Regions from separate parts of the Streptomyces changanensis genome, predicted to be linked through region 3. Evidence: riboswitches for the same ligand, from Rfam matches in the RefSeq annotation. Region 3 holds a riboswitch; each other region holds the start of a gene.
What was found. A riboswitch is a leader RNA that binds a small molecule or an ion and turns the genes downstream of it on or off. The one in region 3 is predicted to bind cyclic di-AMP.
Positions count from the first base shown of each region.

Region 1: it holds a riboswitch for cyclic di-AMP, as region 3 does, so the genes downstream of both, NRO40_RS22615 (M23 family metallopeptidase) here and NRO40_RS28295 (C40 family peptidase) in region 3, are expected to answer to the same signal.
Region 2: it holds a riboswitch for cyclic di-AMP, as region 3 does, so the genes downstream of both, NRO40_RS11875 (LysM peptidoglycan-binding domain-containing protein) here and NRO40_RS28295 (C40 family peptidase) in region 3, are expected to answer to the same signal.

Region 1 is NZ_CP102332.1:5,107,204-5,111,464, forward strand. It holds gene NRO40_RS22610 (M16 family metallopeptidase) at 1-969, shown strand, start outside; cyclic di-AMP (ydaO/yuaA leader) riboswitch at 1,233-1,396, shown strand; gene NRO40_RS22615 (M23 family metallopeptidase) at 1,410-2,213, shown strand; gene NRO40_RS22620 (GntR family transcriptional regulator) at 2,467-3,144, shown strand; gene NRO40_RS22625 (HPr family phosphocarrier protein) at 3,457-3,744, opposite strand; gene NRO40_RS22630 (bifunctional acetate--CoA ligase family protein/GNAT family N-acetyltransferase) at 3,871-4,261, shown strand, end outside.
Region 2 is NZ_CP102332.1:2,681,340-2,685,600, forward strand. It holds gene NRO40_RS11865 (FtsB family cell division protein) at 1-217, opposite strand, end outside; gene eno (phosphopyruvate hydratase) at 312-1,592, opposite strand; gene NRO40_RS11875 (LysM peptidoglycan-binding domain-containing protein) at 1,902-2,579, opposite strand; cyclic di-AMP (ydaO/yuaA leader) riboswitch at 2,584-2,757, opposite strand; gene NRO40_RS11880 (transglycosylase family protein) at 3,018-4,058, opposite strand; gene NRO40_RS11885 (cytochrome P450 family protein) at 4,172-4,261, opposite strand, start outside.
Region 3 is NZ_CP102332.1:6,447,484-6,451,744, forward strand. It holds gene NRO40_RS28285 (hypothetical protein) at 96-461, shown strand; gene NRO40_RS28290 (hypothetical protein) at 458-1,324, shown strand; cyclic di-AMP (ydaO/yuaA leader) riboswitch at 1,810-1,972, shown strand; gene NRO40_RS28295 (C40 family peptidase) at 1,976-2,455, shown strand; gene NRO40_RS28300 (lactonase family protein) at 2,532-3,551, opposite strand; gene NRO40_RS28305 (MBL fold metallo-hydrolase) at 3,983-4,261, shown strand, end outside.

The sequences.
Region 1 (4,261 bases), 1.3 Mb from region 3:
GTCGAGCGCCTCGTGCGGAACCGGCTCGACGAAATCCCGCACGAGACGGCCAATCCGGCGCGCCGCGCCGCCAAGCAGCTCTCCGCCGAGCTGTTCCCGGCCACCTCGCGCATGTCCCGCCCCCGTCAGGGCTCCGAGGACACCGTCGCCCGGATCGACGCCGCGGCCGTGCGCGCCTTCTACGAGGCCCACGTCCGTCCCGCGTCGGCGACGGCGGTCGTCGTCGGCGACCTGACCGGGATCGACCTGGACGCCGTCCTCGCCGACACGCTCGGCGCGTGGACGGGCGACGCGCCCCGGGAGCGCGCCGCGTCGGCCGTCACCGCCGACGACACCGGTCGCGTCGTCATCGTGGACCGGCCGGGAGCCGTGCAGACGCAGCTGCTCATCGGCCGCGTCGGCCCCGACCGGCACGACAGCGTGTGGCCGGCCCAGATCGTCGGCACGTACTGCCTGGGCGGCACCCTCACCTCGCGCCTGGACCGCGTCCTGCGCGAGGAGAAGGGCTACACCTACGGCGTGCGGGCCTTCGGCCAGGTCCTGCGGTCGCTGCCGGACGGTTCGGGCGCGGCGATGCTCGCCATCAGCGGCTCGGTGGACACCCCCAACACCGGCCCCGCCCTGGAGGACCTGTGGAAGGTGCTGCGGACCCTCGCGGCCGAGGGGCTGACCGACGCGGAGCGTGACGCCGCCGTGCACAACCTGGTGGGCGTCGCGCCGCTCAAGTACGAGACGGCGGCGTCCGTCGCGGCCACGCTCGCCGACCAGGTGGAGCAGCACCTCCCGGACGACTTCCAGGCCCGGCTGTACCAGCGCTTGGACGCGACGGGCACGGTGGAGGCCACGGCCGCGGTCGTGAGCGCCTTCCCGCAGGACCGCCTCGTCACCGTGCTCGTGGGTGACGCCGCGCGGATCAAGGCGCCGGTGGAGGCGCTCGGCATCGGTGAAGTCACCGTCGTCGCCGGCTGATTGACACCCGGTCCGGAGCCGCGGCGCGCGGAACCTCGGGTTCCCGCCGGCCCCGGCACTCGGAGGGGCACACGGAGCCCCGGCGTCCCCAGGGATGCCGGGGCTCCTCCCTTCCTCGGCCGGGTGTCCGTTTTGTGGGCAAGGTGGGGTGTCTGCACTGTGGCGTGCGCTACAAAAAACCGTGTCCGTTTGGTTATTGGAAGATCAGCCACTTAGCGTCTTAGTCGCTGTCCGCCCGCATGATCCGCCGCACCCGCGGCATCGGGCAGCGATCGCCGAATCCCCGTCAGGCGCGAGCCTGGGGAACCGGGGACCCACCGTCCCCTGGGGTGAATCGGACGCCTTCGCCACCGCGCGGAGGGGCCCGTAGGAGACCTTCCTGCTCCGAACCCGTCAGCTAACCCGGTAGGCGAGAGGGAAGGAAAGGACACATCCACTTCATGGCGTTCACCCGTGCCGCCGGGAAGCACCGCGCCCCCAGCCGTCTGAGCCGCAAGAGCGCCCACGCCGCCGGCGTCGCCGCACTCGCCACCTCCGGCGTCATCGGAACCCTCGCGTCCCCGGCCTTCGCCGCCGAGGCCGACCGGACCGCGGCCCCGGAGGACGCCGGGCTCACCACCGCCATCGCCGACTACGAACTGGCCGACGAGGTCGCGGACCAGGCGTCGGCGCAGGAGCTGGCCGCCGAGGTCGCCGAGCGCCAGGCGGAGGCCGAGATGGCCGCCAAGCGCAACGCCGAGGCCCGCGCCGAGGCGGCCCGCAAGGCCGAGGCCCGCGCCGAGGCCGCCCGCGAGGCGCAGGAGCGCGCCGACCGCGAGGCCGAGCGCAAGCGTCTGAACAGCTTCACGCTGCCCGTCGCCGGCTCGTACGTCTCCACCGCCTACCAGTCGGGCGGCGCGCTGTGGTCCTCCGGCAGCCACTCCGGTGTCGACTTCCACGCCGCCTACGGCTCCACCGTCGTCTCCGTGGGCCTCGGCACCGTCGTCGAGGCCGGCTGGGGCGGCGCCTACGGCAACAACGTCGTCATCCGCATGAACGACGGCACCTACACCCAGTACGGCCACCTCGCCTCGGTCAGCGTCTCCGTCGGCCAGAGCGTCGCGCCGGGCCAGCAGATCGGCGTCTCCGGTTCCACCGGCAACTCCACGGGCCCGCACCTCCACTTCGAGGCCCGCACGAGCGCCGAGTACGGCTCCGACATCGACCCGGTGTCCTACCTCCGGGCCCGCGGCGTCAACGTCTGACCCGCCACCCGCTCACGGAGGCCCCCGCTCGCCGACGAGCCGGGGCCTCCGCACCATTGTGGCCCCCAGGGGTGTCCCGCCGAACAGGTCGGCGGGACACCCTCCCGCGCGCCCGCGCACGTCCAAAAAAGCACCATGAATTCCGGCCCGGCATCGGAAAATCGGTGTGCTTGCCATAGAGTCACCGCAACAGCGTCGAACTCCTGGGTGTCGCGCGGATTAAACGGTGGGCGGAGCGGTTCGGAGGTTCGGTATGCGCATTCCCGCGCATTCGGTGTGCACGGCGATCCGGGCGGACATCGTCTCCGGGGCGCTGCCGCGCGGCAGCCGCCTGACGGAGGAGCAGCTCGCCCGCCGCTACGGCGTCTCCCGCGTACCGGTCCGCGAGGCATTGCGCACGCTGGAGTCCGAGGGCTTCGTCACCTCCCGCCGTCACGTCGGCGCCTGCGTCGCCGAGCCCTCCGAGCAGGAGGCCGCCGACCTCCTGGAGATGCGCGCGCTGCTGGAGCCGCTGGGCGCCGCCCGTGCCGCCCAGCGGCGCACCGACGCCCACCTGAAGGTGCTGCGCGGCCTCGTCCGGCTCGGCCAGGAGGGGGCCCGCCGCGGCCCCGGTGAGGACCTGCGGGCGCTCGGGGGCTGGTTCCACGAGACGCTCGCCCAGGCGTCGGCGAGCCCCGGCCTCACCTCGCTGCTCACCCAGCTGCGCCACAAGATCGCCTGGATGTACGTGGTGGACGAGCCCGCCCACCCGACGGACGCCTGGGCCGAACACGGCGCCATCGTCGACGCCGTCGCCCGCGGCGACGCCGAGCGCGCCCGGGCGCTCACCGCGCAGCACGCCGAACGCTGGCGCGGCTCCCACCGGCTGCGCCGCGCGAACGGTGTGAGGGGTTCGCAACCTCCCGTAAACACGGCCGGCGCACGGCATTAACAGCGGCCTCGTATACAAAAAGGGCGAGCGCGGCCCGAATCTTTTCGCCTCCGCCGGGCGCCCGGAATGGGGGCGGCTGCGGAACGCGGTGCGGGAAATGGTGGCGGGGATGCGCGACGACGCGACGCCGGCATGTCGTAATGCGTCGACGGCCGGGAATTCATCCGGGGAAAGCGCCCGTCCGCCCTGGTAATCCCTCTCGCGCCGGGAATTCCCCTCCGGCTGCCCGCGCGCCCGCCCCGGCAACGAGAAGAGCCGCACCCCCCGACCAGGGGGTGCGGCTCCGTGTTCCGTGGTGCTGCCGGGGGACCGTCAGACGGTCTCGGGCAGCTCCTCCATGCCTTCGGCGACCAGCTTCGCCAGGCGGTCCAGCGCCGCCTCCGCGTCCGCGCCCTCGGCGTCGGAGGCGAGCACGACCTCCTCGCCGCCCTGCGCGCCGAGACCCAGCACGGCGAGCATCGACGCGGCGTTGACCGGGGTGCCGCCGGCCTTGGCGATCGTCACGGGGACGCCCGACGCCGTGGCGGCACGGACGAAGATGGAGGCGGGGCGGGCGTGCAGGCCCTCGGCCCAACCCACGTTGACGCGGCGCTCAGCCATGGTGTTGCCCTTCACGTGCTAGTGGTTGTCTAGACCAGTCTCCCATATGCGGAAGAGTGGTGGAACCCGGCTCGACGTGCCTGCCGACCCCCTCCCGCACCACGCCGCGCGCCGTACCCTTGGCCCATGCTGAACCCGTCCGATCAGTCGGCGCACGCCTATCCAGACCACTGGGAAGCAGACGTGGTGCTGCGCGACGGCGGCACCGCGCGGATCAGACCGATCACCACGGACGACGCCGAACGCCTGGTCAGCTTCTACGAGCAGGTCTCGGACGAGTCGAAGTACTACCGGTTCTTCGCACCCTACCCCCGCCTCTCCGCCAAGGACGTGCGGCATTTCACCCACCACGACTACGTGGACCGGGTGGGGCTGGCCGCCACGATCGGCGGCGAGTTCATCGCGACCGTCCGCTACGACCGCATCGACGAGCACGGCCACCCCGCCACCGCTCCGGCCGCCGACGCCGAGGTCGCCTTCCTCGTCCAGGACGCGCACCAGGGCCGGGGCGTCGCCT
Region 2 (4,261 bases), 3.8 Mb from region 3:
CGGCGATCTCGCCGCGCTGCGACACGTACTGGCGCATCGGGTAGGCGAGGGCCACGACCATGGAGCAGACCACGAGGGCGAGGAACGCGGCCCGGCCGGTCAGCCGGGAGCGGCGCGCCTGACGGCGGCTCTGGGAGCGGTAGACGCGGGCGGCGGTCTGCTCGCCGAGCAGCCGCAGCCTCGTCGCGGTCGAGAACCGGTCCCGGTCCTGGCCCATCGGCTCGCCCCTCCTCACGTACGACGTACGACGTCCCCGGACACGGTACGGGACCGTGGCCGGGGACGTGCGCAACTGCGGCGTCGGGCGGGCGTCAGCCCTTGAAGCGCGGGAAGGCGCTGCGACCGGCGTACACCGCGGCGTCGTCGAGGATCTCCTCGATGCGCAGCAGCTGGTTGTACTTGGCGACGCGCTCGGAGCGGGCCGGGGCGCCGGTCTTGATCTGGCCGCAGTTGGTGGCGACGGCCAGGTCGGCGATGGTGACGTCCTCGGTCTCGCCGGAGCGGTGGGACATCATGCACTTGAAGCCGTTGCGCTGGGCCAGCTCGACGGCGTCGAGGGTCTCGGTGAGGGAGCCGATCTGGTTCACCTTGACGAGCAGCGCGTTGGCCGCGCCCTCCTCGATGCCGCGGGCGAGGCGCTCGGGGTTGGTGACGAACAGGTCGTCACCGACGAGCTGGACCTTCGCGCCGAGCTTCTCGGTGATGGTCTTCCAGCCGTCCCAGTCGTCCTCGAACAGCGGGTCCTCGATGGAGACGAGCGGGTACGCCTCGACGAGCTCGGCGTAGTACTCGGTCATCTCGGCGGCCGTGCGGGACTTGCCCTCGAACGCGTAGGCGCCGTCCTTGTGGAACTCGGACGCGGCGACGTCCAGGGCGAGCGCGATGTCGCGGCCCGGGGTGTAGCCGGCCTGCTTGATCGCCTCCAGGATGAGGTCGAGCGCGGCGCGGTTCGACTCCAGGTTCGGGGCGAAGCCGCCCTCGTCGCCGAGGCCGGTGGACAGGCCCTTCTCCTTCAGCACCTTCTTGAGGGTGTGGTAGACCTCGGTGCCCCAGCGCAGGGCCTCGGAGAAGGACTCGGCGCCGATCGGCGCGATCATGAACTCCTGGATGTCCACGTTGGAGTCGGCGTGCGAGCCGCCGTTCAGGATGTTCATCATCGGCACCGGCAGCAGGTGCGCGTTCGGGCCGCCCAGGTAGCGGAAGAGCGGGAGGTCGGAGGCCTCGGAGGCGGCGTGCGCCACGGCGAGGGAGACGCCGAGGATGGCGTTGGCGCCGAGGGAGGACTTGTCCGGGGTGGCGTCCAGGTCGAACATCGCCTGGTCGATGAGCCGCTGCTCGGTGGCGTCGTAGCCGACGAGCTCCGGTCCGATCTGCTCGATGACGGCGAGCACCGCCTTCTCGACACCCTTGCCGAGGTAGCGGTCCTTGTCACCGTCGCGGAGCTCGAGGGCCTCGAACGCACCGGTGGAGGCACCGGAGGGGACGGCAGCACGGCCGGTGCTGCCGTCGTCGAGGCCGACCTCGACCTCGACCGTGGGGTTGCCTCGGGAGTCCAGGATTTCCCGGGCTACGACGACGTCGATGGACGGCACGAGCATCTCCTTCTGGGATGTGACGCGTGGAGTGCAGGGGCTTCACCCTTGCGGCAAGAGCCTAACCGGCTCCGGGGCCGGTGCCCGCGACCGCCCGCCTCCTGGGACGAAAAAGGGCACAACCACCCATGAGTCGGGACGAACTGACAGCGTTCCTACTGATGAGTAATCACGCTGAGCGGGTCGACACTCATCCGTCCTGGCCCGGTTCGCCCCGTTTCGCACGGGGGTCCTGACGGCGGAGGGCCCCGGTCCGGCACACCCCCGGGTGGAGGGCGCGTCGGGGCCGGGGCCGGTCGCCGCGGGGGGTCAGCTCAGGTGGAGCTGCTGGCCCGGGTAGATCAGGTCGGCGTCGGAGACGATGTCCTCGTTCAGGTCGAACAGCTTCTTCCAGCCGCCCGCGACCTTCTCGGCCGTGGCGATGGAGCTGAGCGTGTCGCCGGCCTTGACGCGGTACTCGCCGTCGCCCTTCTCGACCTTCTCGCCGGTCGGGGTGGTGACGGTGCCGGAGGACTTCGGGGCGGCCTTGGGCGTCGCGGCCTTCGGCGTGGTGCGCTGCTCGCTGCGCGTGGTGGGCTCCTCGGCGGTGCGCTCGGCGGCGGCGCCGTCGTACGCGGCACCGGACAGGCCGACGCCGCAGCTCGGCCACGCGCCCTTGCCCTGGCCGGCGAGGACCTTCTCGGCCACGGCTATCTGCTGCGACTTGGAGGCCTTGTCGGCGGTCTGGGCGTACGCGGTGCCGCCGTACGCCGCCCAGGTGGAGGCGGAGAACTGCAGGCCGCCGTAGTAGCCGTTGCCGGTGTTGATCGACCAGTCGCCGCCGGACTCGCACTGCGCGACGCGGTCCCACTCGGCGGCGGTGGCGGCGCTCGCGGTCGTGGCGCCGAGCAGCGGGGCGGCGACGGCGGCACCCGTGATGCCGGCGAAGGCGGCGAAACGGACGGCCTTGGACGGGCGACGGTGCTTGCGCTTACCGGAAGAAAGCATGGGTGTGTCTCCTCACCGACGCCTACGAGGTGAGCTGTCGGGTTCGGGCCTGGTGAGTGCCCGGCCGTGCGCTGGGTGGCGCACGGCTTCACCCCTAGCCGGTCCCGGCCGTCCTTCGACGGCCCGGCCCCGGCGCTTACCTTGGGTCCCCCGCTCCTGCCCACGGCGCTGGAAGCGTCGACTGTTCCCGTCGCCGGCGGCAGGATTCGGCGTTACCGGTCGGACGGGGCCCGCGGTGGCGAGCTGGTCTCGACGGTAATCACAGACCGACCCGAAGTTCAAAGGGGGACATTCGGGTCAATCCGCCCCTACTTGCCTGCCCCTTAGGGGTGTTTGCGCAGGTAGGGGCCGAAACGGACGGACCGGGCGGCGGCGACGCGCCAGTTGGGGTGAAGAGACTCTTGTCTCACTTCCCAGAAACGGACATTCAGCCCGTAACTACCCCTTGGGCTGGGCGAGATCGAGGCTCTGGCCAGGGACGATGAGGTCCGGGTCGGTGCCGACGGCCTCGCGGTTGGCGTCGTAGAGGGCCGTCCAGCCGCCGGGCACCTCGTGGGCGTCCGCGATGGCCCAGAGGTTGTCGCCGGGCCGGACGGTGTACGTGCCGTCGGCCGCGAGGCCGTCGGCCGTACGTGCCGCGGCGTCACCCCGCGAGGTGGGCGTACCCGTTCCGCGCCCTTCGACCGCGGCGCCGGTGTCGACGGAGCCGTCACCGGGGACCGGGGCCGTCGGACCGGTCGCGCCCTCCTCCTTGGCCGGCTCGCCGCGGTGCTTGCCGTTGCCGGACGCGGGGGTCGGGACCCCGCCGTCGACGGGGGCCTCGCCGGGGGCCGTCGGGGACGGCTCGGCGGGGGAAGCGCCCGGGGCGGTCGGCGTCGTCGCCGGCGCGGTCGGCCCGGCGGTGGCGCCGGAGCCCGCGGTGGCGCCGGTCGCACCGGAGCCAGGCGTGCCGGAGACGGTGGCGGCCTCGGTGCCGGTCGCGGGCCGGTCCGCCGTGGAGGGCGTGCCGGCGTCGGGGGCGGGCTCGGCGGACGCCTCCGGCTCCTCGGCGCTCGCCGACGGGGCGGGCGAGGTGCCGGGGTCGGTCTCCGCGGTGGAGCCGCCGCCGACGGTCAGGCCGGCGATGGGGGCGCAGGTCTCCCAGGCGGCGGCGCCCTGCGCGGCGAAGACCTTCTCCGCGACGGCGATCTGCTGGGCGCGGCTGGCGAGGTCGGCGCGGGGCGCGTAGGCCGTGCCGCCGTACGCCTGCCAGGTCTCCTGGGAGAACTGGAGGCCGCCGTAGTAGCCGTTGCCGAGGTCGGCGCTCCACATGCCGCCGGTCTCGCACTCGGCGACCCGGTTCCAGGTCTCGGCGTCGGCCGCGGACGCGGTACCCGCGCCGAGCAGCGGCAGGGCGATCGCGGATCCGGTCACCCCCGCGGCGACGACGAGGGCGGGGGCCTGACGGGGTCGACGGTGTCGTCCGTTCCCGGAGCGCATGCGTTGGACCTTTCGCGTGACTGCTGAGGTGACGGTGAACGTAGCGGCATTCGAACGCCAGTCACAAGTCGATGCAGGGGAGATTACGCGAAGATCACAGTTATGACGGAGTGTCAGCTTGCCTCGGGCGTGAACTCCACCGGCAGCGTGCGCAGTCCCCGCATGATGAGTCCGCCGCGCCAGCGCAACTCCTCCGGGGGGAC
Region 3 (4,261 bases):
CGGCCGATCGGGTGGGCGCGCCCGGGCCCCGGCCGCCGGGCGCGCGGGAGCGGGGGCCCGACGGGGCTACGCTCACCGGCGACTCGGGAGGTCACATGGTCGACAGGGTGATCGGGCGCGCGGCCCGTGCCGGTGTGCTGGTTCTGGTGTGTGTCGGGGGAGCGGCCGCCTGCGGTTCGTCCGCCGAGCCGGGGGACCCGCCGGCGTCGCCGTCGAGCAGCCTCCTGCCCGAGTCGCCGACCGCCACGCCGCCGGGTACGCCGTCGTCGCCGTACGCGAGCCGGACGGGCCACTACCAGGTGCCCCAGGTGCCGCAACCGCCCACTGACCGGGGCGCGACGACGACGGACCCCGGGGTCGCGCCCACCCAGACGATCGTCAGCCCCGATCCGAAGACCCCCGGGCCCAAGACCCCCGGTCCCGAGAGCCCCGGCGTCGAAGTCCCGCCCGACGCCCCGTGAGCGGGGCCCCGGCGGAGCAACCCCTCGCCAAGGGCCGGGCGGGCGGCGGCGACACGTCGGGCACCGCGCTCGTCAAGGCCCTCGTGGCGCAGGCGTCGCTCGTCGCGGCCCTCATGTTCTACCTCGGCGCGATCTACACGGGACGCTTCTACGGGTACTTCCACCTGGGGCCCGCGTCCCTCGACTTCGCCTTCTCCCACCTGGCGCTGCAGAGCCTGCACCTGCTCCGCCTGGAGGTCCTGACCGTCGGCGCGGTCCTGGTGGTGGTCCTGTTGTTCGCGCGGGCCGGAGCTCGCGAGCGGCCGCCGGTCAGGGCCGCCGCGACGGTCCTCGCGTGGCTGGCGCGCCTCCACCTGGTGTTCGCGGTCGCCGGTCTGGTGCTGCTGGTCCTGTGGCAGCGGATCCAGCCCTACGGCTGGGTCGCGCCGCTCACCCTCGCCGTGGGCCTCCTGCTGGGGCAGAGCCCGACCGTGCGGGGCGGACGCCCGGAGGGCCTGTGGGGCAGGGCCGTACCGGTCTTCGCCGCGCTGCTCCTGCTGTTCTGGACCCTCACGCTCGTGGCCGGGCACCTCGGTGAGCGGGACGCCCGGGACCGTGCGCGCACCGTGCGCCGGTGGCCCGCCGTCGTCGTCCTGAGCACCCAGCGGCTGGCCATCGCCTCACCGGCGGTCACCTACCAGCACCTCGGCGCCGACCTCCCGCACCGCCACCGCTACACGGGACTGCGCCTCCTCCTCGAACGCGCGGGCCGCTACTACGTCGTGCCCCTGGACTGGCAGCGCAGGACGGATCCGATCTACGTCCTGAAGGAGAGCGAGAACACCTGGATCGCTCTCATGCCCGGAGTACAGCCCTCACGCTGAACCCGATCGGAGGCGGGAGGGATCCGCTCCCGGGGCACGGAAGCGTACGGAGGCGCACGCGCCGGGCGTTCCGGTACGGGGCGTTCCGATGCGGGGCGTTCCGATGCGACCGGCCCCGGGCCGCGTCCCGTGCCGGGGAGCGACGGACCGGCTGGAATCGAACGAGGTCGGGGGCGCACGTGGGTGACCGGTATTCACCCGTGCATCGAGACCCAGATCGCAGGCTGCGGCGACGCCGCGCGGACGGCCGCAATCGGAAGGGGTGATTCCGCCGCGAATCTCCCTGTTCACAGGGGGTTTCAGGCCACCTCGCCCCGCCCGGAAACACCCGGAATGTCAGGAAGGTGTGCGCGGTGAGGAGTCTCACAAAAAGCCGAATCTGTTCGAACTTTCGGCTCGACATGGGTCAAGATCCGTGACGACGACAAGCCCTCGCCGCCGTGGCGGGGCGGTCCGGGCGGACGCCGAGTCCTGCCGCTGCCCGGATGACTGAGTCGACGGTATGTGAATCGGCAGGAGTGGAGGACCCAGCAGTACGGGACGTGTGCACCACGGCCGTCCCTTGGGGTGAAGCCGCGTCAGCGGCCGGGCAACTTCGCCAGCCCGAACCCGACAGGTCATCCTTCGCAGGCGGATGACGAAGGGTTGCGCATGACCGCGCAGATGAATGTCCCGTCCGTGCTGTCCCGGACCGGTACGGTCTCGGCTCTCACCATCGCCGCAGTCTGCGGCTCGCTCCTGGCCCCCGGTGTCGCCCCGCAAGCGGAGGCCGCGGCTCCCGCGCCCGCCGTCAAGGCGCTCAACGTGGCGGCCTCGAAGAAGGGCTCCCCGTACAAGTACGGCGCCGTCGGCCCGAAGCGGTTCGACTGCTCCGGGCTCACGCTCTACGCCTACAAGCAGGCCGGCAAGACGCTGCCGCGCACCGCGCAGCAGCAGTACAACAAGACCCGGCACATCTCGGCCGCCGGCCGCCAGAAGGGCGACCTGGTGTTCTTCCACTCCGGTGGGCGGGTCTACCACGTCGGCATCTACGCCGGCAGCAACAAGATCTGGCACTCCCCGAAGGCCGGTTCGGTGGTGAAGCAGGAGCGGATCTGGTCCAAGGCGGTCTACTACGGCCGCGTGCGCTGACGGACACCGTCGGCGCGGGGTGCCGGGACGGCGACGCGTCCCGGCACCCCTGCCGTGCCCGCCGCGCGGGGGCCGCTCAGTCGAGGACGACGCAGGCGGCGGCCGGCACCTCCAGGGCGCCCGCCAGGTGTGGCGTCCCGGTCTGCGGGTCCACGTCGAACCACGTCACGTCGCCGGACCACTCGTTGGCCACGTACAGCCGGCGGCCCGGGGCGTCGAGCACCACGTCGCGCGGCCAGACGCCGCCGCAGCCCACGCTCCCCGTGACGCGGGGCTTCTCCGCCCCGTCCTCCAGGGAGAGCGTGAGCAGCCTGTCGCTGCCGCGCACCGCCACCCACAGGAAGCGCCCGTCCGCCGCGACGCTGACGACCGACGGGTGCAGCCGGCCGCCCTCCGGAGCCGGGTCGGTGTCCACGGCGACTTCCGCGAGTGGCTCCAGCACTCCTGACGCACTGTCCCACCGGCACACCGTCAGCTGCGGTGTCAGCTCGTGCAGGACGTAGACGACCTCGCCGTCCGGGTGGAAGGCGAGGTGCCGCGGCCCCGAACCCGCCCGCAGCGCCGTCTCCCCGTGCACCCGCAGCCCGCCGGTGTCCGGGTCGGGCGCGCAGACCCGCACCGAGTCCGTGCCCAGGTCCACACCGAGCACCCACCGGCCGCCCGGGACCCCGACGACCTGATGGGCGTGCGGCGCCTCCTGCCGGCCCGGGTCCGGGCCGGAGCCGTGGTGCGCGAGGACCACGGGCGGCCCGTCGACGGCGCCGTCGGACGCGAGCGGCAGGCTGCTCACACTCCCGGAGGCGTAGTTCGCGGTCAGCAGTCTGCCGCCGGTGAGCCCCAGGTGGGTCGGCGCGGCGCCGCCCACCCCGACCGGCGGGCCGAGCGGGGTGAGCCGCGGCCCGTCGGCCCGGAAGGCGGTCACCGCGCCCGGGTCCGTCTCGCTCACCGCGTACAGCACCCCGGCCCGCCGGTCGAGGGCGAGCCACGCCGGGTTCGGCGCGGTGTCGACCACCGCGACCGGGGTCAGCGCCCCGTCCGCGGGGTCCACGGCCGCGACGGTGATGCCGCGGCCACCCCCCGAGGTGTACGAACCGATGTACGCCCACCGCCCGGAGCCCCGCCCACCACCCGGCCCCGCGCCTGGCGCGTCGTGCGCGCCCCCGCCCGGCGCGCCCCCCGCCCCGCCGCCCGTACCGCCGCCCGCGTGTGCCGCCGCTGCGTCGCTGCCCACGGTGTCCCCTTTCCTCGGTGTCCTCGGTGTCCTCGGTGTCCTCGGTGTCCTCGGCTGTCCCCCGCTGCCCTTGCTCACGCCGTCCCGGCCGTCCTCGTGGCCGTCCGGAGCCCATCGTCACCCGGACGACGCCGTCGCCGCGCGCCGGAACCCTCTTCCGGGCGGTACGGGGACGGCGCGGGAACGGCGACCCGCGCGGGGTGCGGAGGTGGCACGGCCGGGGCGATGATGGACGTACCGGAGGACCCGCGCGGCCGCGAACGCTCACCCCCCGGGGGGCACAACGGAGCGCCGCCATGACCACGCACAAGGTCGGCCGTGACATCACCGTCCTCGGGGACTCGCTCCCCGTCCCCGGGATGGGCTTCCTCACCGTCAACGCCTTCGTCCTGCACGCCCGCGAGCCCGTGGTCGTCGACACCGGGCTCGGCCTCCCGGACCGTGACTTCCTCACCCGGCTGGGCTCCGTGATGGATCCGGTCGACGTGCGCTGGATCTGGCTCACCCACCCCGACCGCGACCACACCGGCGGGCTCTTCGACCTGCTGGAAGCCGCCCCCGACGCGCGCGTCATC